DNA from 3 places in the Arthrobacter sp. UYCu511 genome. Region 3 is predicted to be linked to each of the others. Evidence: predicted binding sites of a transcription regulator. Region 3 holds the regulator's gene; each other region holds the start of a gene.

Region 1 (4,160 bases), on a different contig from region 3:
TGCGCGGCCAGATCGATCCAGCGGACCGTGTAAGTGCGGGTCACGGGCCACAGCTCACGGGGCATGCTTTCGCGCAGTGCAAACACATCCACCGGCTCCGTGTATTCCACGCCCGGGTGCAGGAAGTGGATCTTCACGTACATGTCCGTGGCGTCCTTGGGCTCAAATTTCGCCAGCCCGGGCCCGCCGGCAATGATGCGCACCATGTGCGGACTGAGTTGTTCCTTGCGCAGCACATTGAGGGTGTATTGGGTGCGGGGTTTCACGGCAGGTGCCATGGTGCGGGTGGCGGCGGGCTGTGGTGAGGTCATGGTGAGCTCCTGGTGCCGGGTAAGCAGGCCGGCCTGGTGGGCGCGGAAAAAGCGCCAAGTTAGGTTGTCCTAACCAGTCTAGTTCATTGTGGTAATTGCCAGTCCACGGGGGTGGCACCTTGCGCTAATAGCTGATTGTTGATGCGGCTAAAGGGCTTGGATCCGAAGAAGCCGCGGGATGCGGACAGTGGGCTTGGGTGCGCCGATTCAATCACGGGGGTTCCGGTGAGAAGCGGCGCCAGCCGTTGGGCGTCCTTGCCCCACAGCACGCTCACTAGCGGCTGTTTCCGTGCTGCGAGGATTCTAATAACAGCCTCGGTGACCTCTTCCCACCCACGACGGCGGTGTGAACCTGCCGCTCCTGGCGCCACCGTGAGTACTCTGTTCAGGAGCAGGACGCCTTGACGGGACCAGGCACCCAGATCGCCATGGGTGGCAGGTGGGATGCCCAAGTCAGTGTTCAATTCCTTGAAAATATTGTTCAGGCTCCGAGGCAGCGGATGCGTTGAGCGGTCCACGGAAAACGCCAGACCTACTGAATGCCCCGGTGTGGGGTAGGGATCTTGGCCCACAATCAACACCTTCACCTCGGCCAAGGGGGTGCCCAGGGCGCGCAGCACCTGGGTGGGTAGAGGCAGGAAGCGAGTTCCGGAATCGTACTCATGTTCAAGCATGGCGCCCAAGCTCGCCAAGGTGGCCTCCAAGGAGGCCAATGCTGTGGCCCAATCAGGGGCCATTTGCGTCAGGGGAGCGGATTTCAAGGCGGCAAGGGCCTGCAATTGTGTTCCATCCCAGGGTTCCGGGGCCGGCAGGTCAAAAAGGCTGGGTGCGCTGTCCATGCTCTCCATTGTGGGCCATGGTGGGGGAAGGGGACTTCCTCCACAGCGCCCACTAGCGCCCGGCCCATCCACGCAATCCCAAATGACAGGGCGGTAATTCACCCCTATCATTGACAGAGCGGGCTCATGATTGCTGCCCGAACGGGAGAGCCAAGCGGAAAAGGGACTGTTGTGACTGAAGCGCTCCATCACGAGACTGCTTCCGCAGAGCCCTCCGCAGAAACTACCGCAACGCTGGGGACTCCTGTGGGGCTCAGTGCACGCGAGCAGCAGATGCTGGATCTGGAACGCCAATGGTGGAAGTATGCCGGCGCGAAGGAGCAGGCCATCAGAGAGAAGTTTGAGCTCTCAGCGACCCACTATTATCAAGTTCTGAATGCGTTGATCGACACGGAAGCCGCGCTGGCCTATGACCCCATGCTGGTCAAACGGTTGCGTAGACTACGTTTGTCACGGCAACAGGCCCGTTCCGCACGGCGGCTCGGGAACTAACGCACGCCTTCGCCACCGTACCCACAAGGACCACACTGCACAATGAGTAATTACCCGCGGGATGAATTCGACGCCGTCGAGGAGAACTCGGCACGCCACGGCGTCCACCGGTCTTCGATGGAAGCCCAGGGGCGCTCCTTAATGCCTTTGATGATTGTTGGCGTCGCCGCCTTGTGTGTTGGTCTTCTGGCCTTTTTCATCATGCCGAAAATTCTCGGTAACACCACGCCGCCGCCCCTTGTGGCCAACCAAACCACCGCGGCACCGACACTTGCGCCGACGGCGCCTGCCACCACGGCACCCGCCCCGACCGATTCTGCCACCACGAAGCCTACGGAAACGCCGACGTCAACACCCACAGCTGAAGCAACTCCCGAATCAGTGGTTGATAAGAGCGTTACCGTGGCCATCTTCAACGCCACCGGAGTACCGGGACTTGCCGCACGCTACGCCGGTACAGTCCAGGGCGATGGATGGGTTGTGTCACAGTCCTCCAACTGGGGCGGGCAGCCGCAAAATACATCGGTTATTTTCTACAGCGGCCTCGAGCAGAAGGCCAATGCTGTAGCCCTCGGAGGGCTGCTGAATATCACTGAGTTGGTGGATACTGCAGAACTCGGGCTTCCCCTAGCGGTTGTGTTGGGCCCGGGAGCGTAAGTTTTTTACCCTCTGCAGGCCCGGCGCCAGCTGCAGTGAAGCCCTGCGCCAGCTTCGGGAATGCCCGGCCCAGCCCCTGCCCGGCCGTTCGCCGCAAGCACATAGTGCCGCTCCCGCTTGCACTCTGAGGTACCGAGTGCTAATTATTGAGTTAGCACTCTGAGGTGGTGACTGCTAATTTCTAGCAGTTTCGCTTTCGTCAGGGTAATAACATTTCCTCACATGGCGAGGGTTTGCCGCTGTTGTATCTATATCAGCAGAAGGCGCATCCGTCCGTCGCGGGCGCCGTGCGAGGAATCTTGAAATTGTCTAATGACTGTCCCGAAAGGACTGAAGCCTCCATGGCCAAGCTCATTGCATTTGATGAAGAGGCACGCCGCGGCCTTGAGCGTGGGTTGAACATCCTCGCCGACGCCGTAAAGGTAACCTTGGGCCCGCGCGGGCGCAACGTAGTGCTGGAAAAGAAGTGGGGCGCACCCACAATCACCAACGACGGTGTCTCCATCGCCAAGGAAATTGAACTTGACGATCCTTATGAAAAGATCGGCGCCGAGCTGGTCAAGGAAGTCGCCAAGAAGACTGACGACATTGCAGGCGACGGCACCACCACGGCGACCGTGCTGGCCCAGGCCCTGGTCAAGGAAGGCCTGCGCAACGTAGCTGCCGGCGCCGATCCGCTGTCCCTCAAACGCGGCATCGAGAAGGCTGTTGCAGCCGTCATCAAGGAACTGCTGGCTTCCGCCAAGGAAATCGAGACCAAGGAAGAGATCGCCGCAACAGCGTCCATCTCCGCCGGTGATCCCGAGATTGGTGCCCTCATTGCTACTGCCTTGGACAAGGTAGGCAAGGAAGGCGTCATCACTGTCGAGGAGTCAAACACCTTCGGCCTGGAGCTCCAGCTCACCGAAGGCATGCGCTTCGATAAGGGTTACATTTCCGCTTACTTTGTAACCGACACCGAGCGCCAGGAAACGGTTCTTGAAGATCCGTACATCCTGATCGTGAACTCCAAGATCTCCAGCGTCAAGGACCTTGTTGCAGTTCTGGAAAAGGTTATGGCTTCGAACAAGCCGCTGCTGATCATCGCCGAAGACATTGAAGGCGAAGCACTGGCCACACTGATCGTGAACAAGATCCGTGGCCTGTTCAAGTCCGTTGCCGTCAAGGCTCCGGGCTTCGGCGATCGCCGCAAGGCTCAGCTCTCCGACATTGCCATCCTCACCGGCGGCCAGGTCATCGCTGAAGAAATTGGCCTCAAGCTGGAAAACACCACGCTTGACCTGTTGGGCAAGGCCCGCAAGGTTGTTGTCACCAAGGACGAGACCACCATTGTTGAAGGCGCCGGCGACGCCGAAGCCATCGCAGGTCGCGTTGCACAGATCCGTGCCGAGATCGAAAACTCCGATTCCGACTACGACCGCGAGAAGCTGCAGGAACGTCTGGCCAAGCTGGCCGGCGGCGTTGCAGTCATCAAGGCCGGTGCCGCAACTGAAGTTGAGCTCAAGGAACGCAAGCACCGCATCGAAGACGCAGTGCGCAACGCCAAGGCAGCTGTGGAAGAAGGCATCGTCCCCGGCGGTGGTGTTGCTCTCATCCAGGCCGGCGTTACCGCGTTTGACTCTCTCGAACTGACCGGCGATGAAGCAACAGGCGCCAACATTGTGCGTGTTGCCATTGACGCTCCCTTGAAGCAGATTGCCCTCAACGCAGGCATGGAGCCTGGCGTAGTGGTGGACAAGGTCCGCTCACTGCCCAACGGCCACGGTCTGAACGCTGCAACCGGCGTGTACGAGGACCTGCTGGCTGCTGGCGTTAGCGACCCGGTAAAGGTAACCCGCTCTGCCCTACAGAACGCGGCTTC
Region 2 (4,160 bases), on a different contig from region 3:
GAGCCGAACGAGTGACCTTGACGGGGTCAATGACGCCGTCTTCAATCAGGTTGCCGTAGACGCCGGTGGCAGCGTTGAAGCCGAAACCGTCTTCGAGCTCGCCAACCTTGTGCACCACAACATAGCCGTCATGGCCTGCGTTCTGGGCGATCCAGCGCAGCGGCTGGGCAATAGCCTTGCGCACCAGATCAATGGCGGTTGCGGCGTCGCCGCTCAAGGCGAGAACAGCAGCATCTTCATCAAGTGCCCTACCGGCCTGGACCAGTGCGGAACCGCCACCAGCCACAATGCCTTCTTCCAAAGCAGCACGCGTTGCGGACACGGCGTCCTCAATGCGGTGCTTCTTTTCCTTGAGCTCAACCTCGGTGGCTGCGCCAACCTTGATCACGCCGATGCCGCCAGCCAACTTGGCCAGGCGTTCCTGCAGCTTTTCCTTGTCCCAATCGGAGTCGGTTCGCGCCAGTTCAGCGCGCAGCTGGGCAACCCGTGCTGCGACCTCGTCGGCCGTGCCGGCGCCGTCAACAATGGTGGTGTTGTCCTTGGTGATGGTGATGCGGCGAGCCGTACCCAGCACTTCAAGCCCAACCTGGTCCAGGGACAGGCCGATCTCCGCGGAGACAACCTGTGCACCGGTCAGGATCGCAATGTCCTGCAGCATGGCCTTGCGGCGGTCGCCGAAGCCCGGTGCCTTGACGGCAACAACGTTCAACGTGCCGCGCAAGCGGTTCACGATCAGTGTGGACAGTGCCTCGCCGTCAACGTCTTCAGCAATGATGAACAGCGGCTTGTTCGCGGCAAGTGCCTTTTCCAGCAGCGGCAAAAATTCCTGCAGGTTGGAGATCTTGCCCTGGTTGATCAAAACCAGTGCGTCTTCCATGACTGCTTCCTGGCGTTCTGCGTCAGTGACGAAGTACGGGGACAGGTAGCCCTTGTCGAACTGCATGCCCTCGGTGAGGACCAGTTCGGTGGAGGTGGTGGAGGACTCTTCGATGGTGATGACGCCATCTTTGCCAACCTTCTCGAACGCTTCGGCGAGCAAGTCGCCGATTTCCTGGCTCTGGGCGGAGATGGCAGCAACTTCTGCCACCTGGCCTCCGGCAACCGGGCGTGCGTTCTCCAACAGGCGTGCGGCAATGGCTTCAACGGAAACCTGGATGCCGCGCTTGAGCTCGCCGGGAGCTGCGCCTGCGGCTACGTTGCGCAGGCCTTCCTTGACCAGTGCCTGCGCCAAAACGGTGGCCGTGGTGGTGCCGTCGCCGGCAACATCGTTGGTCTTCGTGGCAACTTCCTTGGCCAGCTGTGCGCCGAGGTTCTCGTACGGGTCTTCCAGCTCCACCTCGCGGGCGATGGTCACGCCGTCGTTGGTGATGGTGGGGGCACCCCACTTCTTATCGAGTACAACGTTGCGACCGCGCGGGCCGAGGGTCACCTTGACGGTGTCCGCGAGCTTGTCAATACCGGCCTCAAGGGCCTTCCGTGCGTCGTCATTAAATGCAAGCTGCTTAGCCATGCGGTGTGTTCCTTTCACGCAAAGACCCCGCGTCCGGCGATTGATCTAGACAGGCTCGATCACCTATCCGGGCACGGGGCTTCACAAAGTGGTTACTGGAGCAAAAGCCGTTACTTAACGACGATGGCCAGTACGTCGCGGGCCGAAAGAACGAGCAGCTCTTCGCCACCGGTCTTCACTTCGGTTCCACCGTACTTGGAGTAGATAACAACGTCGCCAACGGCAACATCGATCGGGACACGGTTGCCGTTGTCATCAACGCGGCCGGGGCCCACTGCCACAACTTCGCCCTCCTGGGGCTTTTCCTTGGCAGTGTCCGGGATAACCAGACCCGATGCGGTAGTCAGCTCTGCTTCGAGCTGGCGAACAACAATACGATCCTCAAGAGGCTTAATAGAGACCGACACTTAGGACCTCTCCTTCACACGTAAATTCTTTGGATGGCTGCAACACTTTCTGCCCATGTTTGGGTGGAACCCAACCGTCGTCGCGGTGCCGGTGATGTTCCCATGGCCAGAAAGATAGGCGCGTTAGCACCCTCAGGGTGAGAGTGCTAACTCTGACTCTAGGGAATTGATTAGCACTCGGTCAAGGCGAGTGCCAGAATTTCCTACAAAAGTACGACGCCGGCGGGCCCGGTTACGCTCACGGCGCACCGGGGCAGTCACCTTCAGAGACATAAGTTGAAAAATCTATTCAGACTTCGGCCGCGGTGGGAGGATAAGCAAATGAGTCTAGCTCCCGTGCACGTTCGTGATCTGTTGAAATCCTATGGCGCTTTTACCGCGGTAGATGGGATCAGCTTCGACATTCATGAGGGTGAAACTTTCGCGCTGCTGGGCCCCAACGGTGCCGGCAAAAGCACCACCATTGAAATCCTTGAAGGCTACCGTGATAGGACCAGCGGTGACGTTTCAGTACTGGGTGTTGATCCGCAGCATGGGGGCCTGGATTGGAAAGCACAATTGGGGATAGTGCTGCAGTCCAGCGGGGAAAGCGGCAATGTCACGGTGCTGGAGCAACTGACCCACTTTGCCAACTACTACCCCAACCCACGCAAGGTATCCGAGGTCATTGAAGCGGTGGGCCTGACGGAAAAGGCCAAAACCCGGATCAGCAAGCTCTCCGGCGGGCAACGCAGGCGTGTGGATGTTGCGTTGGGCATCATCGGGCGCCCCAAACTTTTATTCTTGGATGAACCCACCACCGGGTTTGATCCTGAGGCCAGGCGCCAATTTTGGGCTCTGATCAACCAGCTCAAGGCCGAGGGGACCACCATTTTGTTAACAACACACTATTTGGATGAGGCGGCAACTCTAGCCGACCGTGCCGGGATCATTCTCGGCGGCAAGCTGGTGGATATAGGCCCCATCAACGAGATTGGCGGAGCCGACGCACGGGTTCCGCTAGTGCGGTGGCGGCAGGACGGCGTCGAACATTCACAACGAACAGCCGAGCCCGCAGCGCTGGCTGCCCGGCTCTACGCTGAGGCCAGCGGCGAAGTTGACTCACTGGAAATTAGCCGCCCGTCCCTGGAAGACATCTATTTGCACCTGGTGGGTAAACACTCGCTCATCAATGCAGAGGAAGGCGCCGTATGAGGACCTTAGAGTTGGGCACCTCCCGCATCCTTTATGAGCTCAAGTTGTACTTTCGGCAGGGCGATTCGGTGTTTTTCACGTTCCTGTTCCCGATCCTGATGCTCTCGGTTTTTGCTGTGGCGTTCAGTACTAGCGGGAATCTTGGTGCGGCCCCTGATGGCTCCGGCGGCATCAGTTTTGCGGCTTTTTATGTGCCGGGGATGGTGGCTGCGGGCATGCTGCTCAGTGGCGTGCAGAACCTGGGCGTGGACATTGCTGGCGAGAAGGGGGACGGCACACTTAAACGCTTAGGCGGCACTCCCCTGCCCGTGTTCTCCTATTTTCTGGGCAAGATCGGCATGGTTCTGATCAGCTCGGTCCTGCAGGTCACACTGTTGCTGCTTGTGGCCCGTTTCGCGTTCAACGTGGAGCTTCCCACTGCACCAGAGAAGTGGCTGACCTTCGCCTGGGTGTTTCTGTTCGGCGTGATTACTAGCTGCGTTTTAGGCATCGCCCTCTCGGCACTTCCGCGGACAGGCAAGAGCGCCACCGCCGTGGTCATCCCGATTGTGCTGCTGCTGCAGTTCATCTCCGGGGTCTACTTGAACTTCGCGCAGTTACCCGGCTGGTTGCAAGACTTTGCTAGCATCTTTCCGCTGAAGTGGATGGCTCAAGGGATGCGCAGCGTGTTCCTGCCAGAGTCCTTCGAGGTGATGGAGCCCTCCGGGAGCTGGGATCTGGGTCTCGTGGCACTAGTCATGGGAATATGGCTGGTGTTTGGTTTGCTCCTGTGCCGCGTCACGTTCCGCTGGATCCGCAAGGACAGCTAACCCGCACCTCTGGACGCTCGGTTACATTCTGTGGCATGCCCGAAGCACGCTATCCCAGTAATGGCGAGAAAAATGGGAACGCTATCCCCACTCGGTGGGATAGCGTCCCCGAAAAACGCACCATTGCTGGGAGAGCGTTGGGTGGGAGGGACGGCAGGCGGGAGGGGATCGCCGTCGTGCTCTTAGTAGTAGACGGCGAGCGGCCCGCGGGGGCCCTCGATGACCTGCACCGGGGTGTCA
Region 3 (4,160 bases):
CTCATCCCTGTCACCCTTGGCCAATGCCTGGATCAAGACAAAGCGCAACGGCTGGGCTGGTTCTTGTTCCACACTGTTGACCTGCACCGTCAACAAACCCTTTTCAGCGCTGCTGACGGTGCAGGACAAACGCAACCCAGCGCCGTCGCACATGTCCACCGGCTCACCTGAGGCGAGACGTTTGACCGTAGTGGCATGCCGGCCCTCATCCCCACCTAGGGTGAAGTGTGCGCCGGGCAGCAACCCGGAGAGCTCTGCAGGGTTGGCGTAGAAGACTGGGTTACTCATGAGGTTTAGTTGTTGCCGAACTTATCACGCAGCTTGGCGAACATGCCGCCACTGGAGACCAGTTTCCCTTCGGTGAAGGTCTCCCCGCGCAGGGCTGCCAGTTGCTTCAGGAGGGCTTCCTGCTCGGCGTCGGGCTTGGTGGGTGTCTCCACGTGAATGTGTACCTTCAAGTCTCCACGGCCAAAGCCACGCAGGTGGGTCACCCCCAGGCTGCGCAGGTTGATGACTTCCCCTGCCTGGGTGCCGGGCTTGATGCTGATGGGCTGCTCACCATCGAAGGTCTCGAAGTTCAGCTCTGTGCCCAGTGCGGCAGCGGTCATGGGGACGCTGAGTGTGGCATGCAGGTCATCGCCTTCACGCACAAAGCTGGGATCGTTATTGACCTTCATCTCCACGTACAGATCGCCTGAGGGGCCACCTGCCGGTCCGGCCTCGCCCTGGTTGGCGAGTTGGATCCGGGTCCCGGTGCCCACTCCTGCAGGGACCTTGATGGTCAGCGTGCGGCGATCGCGGATACGGCCTTCGCCCATGCACTCGTTGCACGGGTCCACGATCATGGTGCCGAAGCCTTGGCAGGAGTTGCAGGTAGCCAGGGTCATGACATTGCCCAAGATGGAGCGCATGGGGCGTTGAATCTGGCCACTGCCATGGCAAATGTCACAGGTGGTGGGTGCCGTTCCCTGGCGGCAGCAGCTGCCCTCGCAGGTGGGGCAGGTGATGGCGGTGTCAATTTCAAGCTTCTTGTTGACGCCAAAGACGGCCTCGCGCAAGTCCACGCGCACGCTGATGAGGGCGTCTTGGCCGCGGCGCATACGTGATGCGGGACCACGCCCTCCGCCGCCACCGCCACCGGCACCGCCGAAGAAGGTTTCAAAGATGTCCTGGAAGGCGAAGCCCTCGCCACCAAAGCCGCCGCCACCGCCACCTGCGTCATTGCCGTTTTCGTTACCCGTGGTGTCATAGATGCGGCGCTTTTGCGGGTCAGACAAGACCTCATAGGCGTGTGTTACAGCCTTAAAGCGATCCTGGGCATCCGCGGCGTCATTGACGTCCGGATGGAGTTTGCGTGCAAGCTTGCGGTAGGCCTTCTTGATTTCCTCGGCCGTTGCGTCGCGGGAGACGCCCAATGCATCGTAATGGTTACTCAAAGTAATGCTCTCTTTTGTTGAAACGGTGGCCGCTTAGCCGGCCAAAATTCTCGAAAGGTACTGGGCCACGGCGCGAACGCTGGCCATGGTGTTGGGGTAATCCATTCTGGTAGGACCCACCACACCAAGCTTGGCGTTCTCACCACGGACGTAGCTGGTGGCCACCACTGAGGCTTCCGCGAGGGAATCGTGCGGGTTTTCCCGTCCAATCACCACAGACATACCCAAGGAGTCTTGGGCCATGGCTTCAAGCAGCCTCAGTAGCACCACTTGTTCCTCCAGTGCGTCAAGGACGGGCCCGATGCTCAGGGGGAAGTCATTGTTTGACCGGGCCAGGTTGGCGGTGCCTGCCATGACAATCCGGTCTTCACGGGCGTTGTGCGCCAATAGCGCCAAACCCTGGGCCAAGCGTGCAGCCACAGCATGCTCTCCCAAGGGGACATCGAGGGGAACTTTGGAGACAGCGCTGGGCAATTGGGCCACAGTGAGTCCGTTCAAACTGGCCATAAACACTTTGCGCAATCCGGCCAGGATGTCATCATCAACGGCGGCACCAATATCGATGACGTTTTGTTCTACCTTGCCAGAAGCCAAGATCAGGACCACTAGCACTTGATGCGCTGCCAAGGAGACAAACTCAATGTGGCGCACAGTGGCCGCCGTGGTGCGCGGATACTGGACAACCGCCACTTGGTTGGTCAGCTGGGCCAGGGTCCGCACTGTCCTCTCGAGGACGTCATCCAGATCGGTGGGCCCATCTAACAACACAGAGATGGCTCGGCGTTCAGCGGCTGAAAGTGGCTTAACGGAGGCCAACTGATTCACGAAGAGCCGGTAGCCCTTGTCAGTGGGGATGCGCCCGGAACTGGTGTGCGGGGCCGTGATCAGCCCTTCTTCTTCCAGCGCGGCCATGTCATTGCGGATAGTGGCACTGGAAACTCCCAGATGGTGCCGTTCCACGAGTGCTTTGGAGCCGACGGGTTCCCGTGAATGCACATAGTCTTCGACAATGGCCCGCAGAACTTCCAACTTACGTGGTTCACTCATGCCCGGCACCTCCTTTCAGCCTTACGCTCTGCACCCATATCCCCTTGGACTCTTGACTAGGCGGGAATGTCAGAACATCTTTTAGAAAACAACTTTTAGCACTCTACCCAACCAAGTGCTAAGTCTAATACCTTTCCACGGCACCCCCATGGCAAACCGGTTCCCGCCACGTTCTCGACACGCTCCGCAGACACGCACTATGAACCGCGTAAGTGTGCCCCCTCAAGAGCGGCCCCGGCACGCGATAGCATGGCTTTTCATCCTGCAGCGTTCGCCATGAGCGTTGCCCTGAGCGTCAAGAGTCAGGTTTTTGCATGCATTTCAGTGACGTGTCCCACCATCAGTGGGGTCCCCAGGACCTCAGTGCCCCGCCGCCCCGAATCCTGCGCAAGGTTGAAGCCCGTTCCGGCCTTGTTGTAGAGGACGTGCAAACAGGCTGGGTGGGCGCGGTGGTCCGTCTGGAAAAGTCCGGCGGCATGCACATTGTGGAACTCGCCGACAGGCGCGAAAAGATCCGCGCCTTCCCGCTGGGATTTGGCTTTCTGTACGAGGGTGAGCCGATTGAGCTCATCGCACCTACCACAGCCGCACCCAAGAAGGCCCTGCGTACCGCATCTGGCTCCGTCAAAGTTATGGGGGACCGCGCCAAGGTGGCCAAGGCCAGTCGGATTTGGGTGGAGGGCAAGCACGACGCCGAACTGGTGGAGAAGGTCTGGGGAGACGATCTGCGGGTGGAGGGGATCGTAGTAGAACCTCTCCGAGGGATCGATGACCTGGCCGCCGCGGTGGCCGATTTTGGCCCGGGACCCCAGCGCAGGTTGGGCATTTTGGTGGACCATTTGGTGCCCGGTTCCAAAGAAACACGCATTGTGGGCAATCTCATGAAGAAGCCCGGGGTATCCAAGAACGTGCTGGTGGTGGGACACCCATATGTAGATGTCTGGCAGGCTATCAAGCCTGCTACTCTGGGCATCCCGGCATGGCCTGTAGTGCCTAGAACAATGGAGTGGAAGCTGGGCATCCTGAAGGCCTTCGGCTGGCCCCACACTACCGCTGAGGACATTGGACTGGGCTGGGCGAGATTGCTGTCACGGGTGGGTTCGTACTCAGATCTGGAGCCGTCCCTGCTGGGCCGGGTCGAAGAGGTCATTGATTTTTTGACGGCACCCGTATCCTAGAGTGAGGGCAATAATCCACCATGCCCGTAGTTGCGCATGCTGAAAGGCCTGAGATTGTGAACCACCCGGTTAACCAGAGCAATGTTGCACCCCAGCAGCCCCTCACCCCCTCCGAAGATAAGCAGTGGGCTTTCATGTCCCACTGTGGCGGAATTCTTGGGTGTGTACCTTCGCTGCTGATCTATAAATTCTTGGCTGCCCGCGGCCGATTTACAGCACAGGAGTCCAAGGAAGCCCTGAACTTCACCTTGATCCCGACAGCTTTGGCTGTCCTGCTGAACATTGTGGCTATCATTGCCCACGCGATCAGCCCAGGAAGCGGGACCATCTTTTCCCTGCTGGCGCTGCTGATCTGGGCCTTCCTGACGGTGTTCTCCATCATCGGCGCCGTACGTGTCAACAGTGGCCAGCCCTACCGCTACCCGCTCAACCCGCGGCTGATCAAGTAACTGATCAAGTAACTGAAAAACAGCACCAGATTGCACGGGTAGCTAGCCCG

What was found. The regulator HrcA, encoded in region 3, represses chaperone genes, less so after heat shock. The targets are predictions, from matches to a motif close to TTNGCACTCGNNNNNNNCGAGTGCNAA.
Region 1: the regulator HrcA is predicted to act here: its motif matches at 2,451-2,477, upstream of groL (chaperonin GroEL).
Region 2: the regulator HrcA is predicted to act here: its motif matches at 2,088-2,114, upstream of groES (co-chaperone GroES).

Annotation. Positions count from the first base shown of each region.
Region 1 covers NZ_JBEPPB010000015.1:21,336-25,495, forward strand. Annotated here, with positions in the region: gene ABIB48_RS16520 (siderophore-interacting protein) at 1-311, opposite strand, end outside; gene ABIB48_RS16525 (uracil-DNA glycosylase) at 395-1,150, opposite strand; gene ABIB48_RS16530 (DUF3263 domain-containing protein) at 1,385-1,642, shown strand; gene ABIB48_RS16535 (LytR C-terminal domain-containing protein) at 1,685-2,299, shown strand; gene groL (chaperonin GroEL) at 2,641-4,160, shown strand, end outside.
Region 2 covers NZ_JBEPPB010000005.1:72,314-76,473, forward strand. Annotated here, with positions in the region: gene groL (chaperonin GroEL) at 1-1,510, opposite strand, end outside; gene groES (co-chaperone GroES) at 1,621-1,917, opposite strand; gene ABIB48_RS08865 (ABC transporter ATP-binding protein) at 2,239-3,111, shown strand; gene ABIB48_RS08870 (ABC transporter permease) at 3,108-3,920, shown strand; gene ABIB48_RS08875 (iron ABC transporter ATP-binding protein) at 4,103-4,160, opposite strand, start outside.
Region 3 covers NZ_JBEPPB010000008.1:163,344-167,503, reverse strand. Annotated here, with positions in the region: gene ABIB48_RS12495 (16S rRNA (uracil(1498)-N(3))-methyltransferase) at 1-288, opposite strand, end outside; gene dnaJ (molecular chaperone DnaJ) at 294-1,436, opposite strand; gene hrcA (heat-inducible transcriptional repressor HrcA) at 1,470-2,483, opposite strand; gene ABIB48_RS12480 (DUF3097 domain-containing protein) at 2,813-3,661, shown strand; gene ABIB48_RS12475 (DUF4870 domain-containing protein) at 3,682-4,110, shown strand.